2 regions of the Streptomyces sp. NBC_01198 genome follow, and region 1 is predicted to be linked to the other one. Evidence: riboswitches for the same ligand, from Rfam matches in the RefSeq annotation. Region 1 holds a riboswitch; the other holds the start of a gene.
The links. Region 1 has a riboswitch for thiamine pyrophosphate ahead of thiO (glycine oxidase ThiO). Riboswitches for the same ligand answer to the same signal wherever they lie in the genome.
Positions count from the first base shown of each region.

Region 2: it holds a riboswitch for thiamine pyrophosphate, as region 1 does, so the genes downstream of both, OG702_RS09835 (thiamine ABC transporter substrate-binding protein) here and thiO (glycine oxidase ThiO) in region 1, are expected to answer to the same signal.

Region 1 is NZ_CP108568.1:6,088,984-6,091,177, reverse strand. Features, by position in the region: gene OG702_RS27120 (NAD(P)/FAD-dependent oxidoreductase) at 1-380, opposite strand, end outside; TPP riboswitch at 776-884, shown strand; gene thiO (glycine oxidase ThiO) at 882-2,048, shown strand; gene thiS (sulfur carrier protein ThiS) at 2,045-2,194, shown strand, end outside.
Region 2 is NZ_CP108568.1:2,218,722-2,220,915, forward strand. Features, by position in the region: gene OG702_RS09835 (thiamine ABC transporter substrate-binding protein) at 1-1,062, opposite strand, end outside; TPP riboswitch at 1,055-1,184, opposite strand; gene rlmN (23S rRNA (adenine(2503)-C(2))-methyltransferase RlmN) at 1,248-2,194, opposite strand, start outside.

The DNA of each region.
Region 1 (2,194 bases):
GCGGCCGCGTCGTCCAGCGTGCGCAGCAGGTGCACCCCGGGCAGGCCCGCGGTCCCCGGCAGGGCGACCGGATACGCGCCGGTGGCCAGCACGAGGTGGTCGTAGCCGACGGGTCCGGCGTCCGTGATCACCTCGCGGCTCGCGGTGCGGAGCGCCTGCGCGCGCACGCCGAGCCGGAGGTCGACGCCTAGGGCGTCGAAGTCCACGTCGAAGCGGATGTTGTCGACCGGGGCGCCGTCGCCGTCGGCGTCGCCGCCCAGCAGCACCGCCTTCGACAGCGGCGGGCGGTCGTACGGGGGGTGCCGTTCGTCGCCGAGCAGGGTGATCCCCTCGCGCCAGCCGAGCTCGCGCAGCGACATGGCCGTCCGGACTCCGGCCATTCCGGCCCCGACGATCACCACGGTGGCGCTGCGCTTGCTCACGTACTCACCGTAACGCCCCCGGTGGCCCGGGGGTGGGACTGGGGCGAACGCGCCACGCGCGCTCCTGCGCTCGCGCGCTCAGGGGGGTGCCACTTGCTGTGGCGGGGCCGGTTCGCGTGCGACTTGGGCTGGGCGCGCAGTTCCCCCGCGCCCTGGGGGGTGGCACTTGCTGTCGCGGGGCCGGTTCCCCGACGTGTTGCGCTGGGCGCGCAGTTCCCCGCGCCCCTGGGGGTGGGTGCCACTTGCTGTCGCCGTGCGACTGACCCCGCGCCCGGGCTGGGCGCGCCAGTTCCCCGCGCCCCCGGAGGTGGGTGGCACTTGCTGTCGCGGGGCGGGGATAGGGTGCCGGTGGGAGTGGACTCGCGGGAGCCCGGCGGACCGGGCTGAGAGGGTGGCTGGTGGCCGCCGACCGAAGAACCTGATCCGGGTCATGCCGGCGAAGGGAGGAGCGGTAGTTCCATGCATAGCGATACGCACGACGTGCTGATCGTCGGCGGTGGGATCATCGGCCTGGTCACGGCGTGGCGGGCGGCCCAGCGCGGGCTGCGGGTCGCGGTCGCCGACCCCGCGCCCGGCGGCGGAGCCGCCCATGTCGCGGCCGGGATGCTGGCCGCGGTCACCGAGCTGCAGTACGGCGAGCAGACGCTGCTCGACCTGAACCTCGCCTCCGCGGCCCGCTATCCGGACTTCGCCGCCGAGCTGGCCGGGGCGACGGGGCTGGACATCGGGTACCGCCGGTGCGGCACGCTGGCCGTGGCGCTGGACGCCGACGACCGGGCGCAACTACGGGACCTGCACGCCTTCCAGACCTCGCTCGGGCTTGAGGCGCAGTGGCTGAGCGGGCGGGACTGCCGCCGGCTCGAACCGCTGCTCGCCCCGGGCGTCCGCGGCGGGCTGCGGGTCGACGGCGACCACCAGGTGGACCCGCGCCGGCTGGCGGCCGCGCTGCTGCGGGCGGCCGGGCTGGCCGGGGTGACCTTCCTGCGGTCCGCTGCCGCCCGCGTGGAGTGCGCCGGCGGTCGCGTCACCGGCGCGGTGCTGGCCGACGGCACGACGGTCGCCGCCGGCCGCACGGTGCTGGCGGCGGGCAGCGAGAGCGGCCGGATCGCCGGGGTACCCGCGGACGTCCTGCCGCCGGTACGGCCGGTGAAGGGCCAGATCCTGCGGCTGCGGATCCCGTCGGCGCACGCGCCGTTCCTGTCGCGGACGGTACGCGCGGTGGTCCGCGGCAGCCACGTCTACCTCGTGCCGCGGGAGAACGGCGAGCTCGTACTCGGCGCGACCAGCGAGGAGTTCGGCTGGGACACCACGGTGACCGCCGGCGGGGTGTACGAACTGCTCAGGGACGCCCACGAGTTGGTGCCGGGCATCACCGAACTCCCGCTCACCGAGACCCTGGCGGGCCTGCGCCCGGGCTCTCCCGACAACGCGCCGCTGCTCGGGCGTACCGCGCTCGACGGGCTGCTGCTGGCCACCGGTCACCACCGCAACGGCGTGCTGCTCACCCCGGTCACCGGGGACGCCATGGCCGAGGTGCTGACCTCGGACACCGGCGAACTCCCGCCCTACGCACGCGCGTTCGGCGCGCAGCGGTTCGCACCGGCCCGGCAGGAGCAGGCGGTATGACGATCACCGTGCACGTCAACGGCAAGCCCAGGGACTTCGACGCCCCGGTCGCCCTCGACGCCCTGGTCGCCGGGATGACGGCCGCGCCCTCGGGCGTGGCCGCCGCCGTCAACGACACGGTCGTTCCCCGCACCCGCTGGTCCGCC
Region 2 (2,194 bases), 3.9 Mb from region 1:
GGCGATCTTCCCGGGCGCCAGCGTCGTGGGGTGTGCGATCTTCGCGCCGTACTTGACGAAGACCGGCGGCTCGACGGCGTCCTGGCGCACCGGGTCGACGTACATCTGCAGCGGCATGTCCTGCTGGAAGGTCCTGCTCAGCATGAAGTCGATCAGCGCCTGGCCGCCCGCGGTGTTCTTCGCGCCGTGCAGCAGGCCGGCGAATTCGATCTGCCGGAAGCAGGTGCCGGTGGACACGCCCACGGGTGACCGGGCCGGCTCGGGGGTGACGCCGACGACCTCGGCGGGCGGGCTGGAGGCGTAGGAGACCACCAGCGGCCGGTCGCCCTTGGCCTGCTTGCCGGCCGAGGAGCCGGAGAAGCGGTCGTTGTAGGCCTGCTCCCAGCTGTCGACGACCTCGACGCCGTTGCTCTTGAGCTGCTTCCAATACCCCTGCCACCCCGCGTCGCCGTAGGTGGCGGCGCTGCCCAGCAGGAAGGCCAGGCCCGGCGAGGACGTCGAGACGTTCTCGGTCACCAGCAGGTTCTTGTACGCCGGCTTCACCAGGTCGGCGAAGGTCTGCGGCGGGGCCAGGTGGTGGGAGGTGAAGTAGGCGCGGTCGTAGTTGACGCAGACGTCGCCGGAGTCGATCGGCGTGACGCGGTGCTTCGCCGCGTCGAGTTGCACGTCGGCCGGCACCTGGGCCAGGTCCTTGGCCGTGTACCGCGTGAACAGGCCGTTGTCGAGCGCCCGGGAGAGCAGGGTGTTGTCCACGCCGAAGAAGACGTCACCGCGCGGGTGGTCCTTGGTCAGGATGGCCTGGTTGACCGCCGCGCCCGCGTCCCCGCCGCGCAGCACCTTGACGGTGTAGCCGGTCTCCTTGGTGAACTGCGCGAGCACGGACTTCGACGCGGCGAAGGAGTCGTGGCTGACCAGCGTGACGGTCTTGGAGCCGCCCCCGGAGGAGCCGGTGCCCGCCGCGTCCTTGCCCTTGTCCGAGTCGCTGCCGCAGGCGGCCAGCACGGTCGCCGCGGCGGTGGCCAGGACGAGCGCGCCGACAGCACGCCGTGGGGTCGTTCTCATCTGCATGACTCCCTACGCCGGTATGACCCGGATCAGGTGGGAGGGTCTGCGGCCTGGGATCCTCGGATCGGATCCCTCGCCGCACTCTCAGCGCCGTCGCAGGCGCTCCCCTGTCGGAATGTTCTGTTGTACGACTGTACGACGCTATGTTTGCCGTCGGTCGCCGACCGTACGATAGCAGCAGGTCAGCGCTCGGCCGCCGCGAGCTGCCCGCACGCTCCGTCGATCTCCTGGCCGCGGGTGTCCCGTACGGTCACCGGCACGCCGTGCGACTCCAGCGCCGCGACGAACGCGCGCTCGTCCTCCGGCCTGGACGCCGTCCACTTCGAGCCGGGCGTCGGGTTGAGCGGGATCAGGTTGACGTGCACCCGGTGGTTCTTCAGCAGCCTGCCCAGCCGGTCGGCGCGCCACGCCTGGTCGTTCACATCGCGGATCAGCGCGTACTCCACCGAGATCCGGCGGCCGGAGACCTCGGCGTAGTGCCAGGCGGCGTCCAGCACTTCGCGGACCTTCCAGCGGGTGTTGACCGGCACCAGGGTGTCGCGCAACTCGTCGTCGGGGGCGTGCAGGGACACCGCGAGGCGGCACTTGAAGCCCTCGTCCGCGAAGCGGTACATCGCGGGCACCAGTCCCACCGTGGACACGGTGATGCCGCGCTGCGACAGCCCGAGGCCGTCCGGCTCTGGGTCGGTGAGCCGGCGGATCGCGCCGACCACCCGCTTGTAGTTGGCCAGCGGCTCGCCCATGCCCATGAAGACGATGTTCGACAGCCGCGACGCCCCGCCGGGGACCTCACCGTCGCGCAGCGACTTCATGCCGGCCACGATCTGGTGCACGATCTCGGCGGTCGACAGGTTGCGGTCGAGGCCGGCCTGCCCGGTGGCGCAGAACGGGCAGTTCATGCCGCAGCCCGCCTGGGAGGAGATGCACATCGTGACCCGGTCCGGATAGCGCATCAGCACCGACTCGACCAGGGTCCCGTCGAAGAGCTTCCACAGCGTCTTGCGGGTGTCGCCGTCGTCGCACGACGCGTGCCGCACCACCGTCATCAGCTCGGGCAGCAGGTCCTCGGCGAGCCTGCCGCGGGCCGCGGCCGGGATGTCCGTCCAGGCCGCCGGGTCGTCGGCGAACC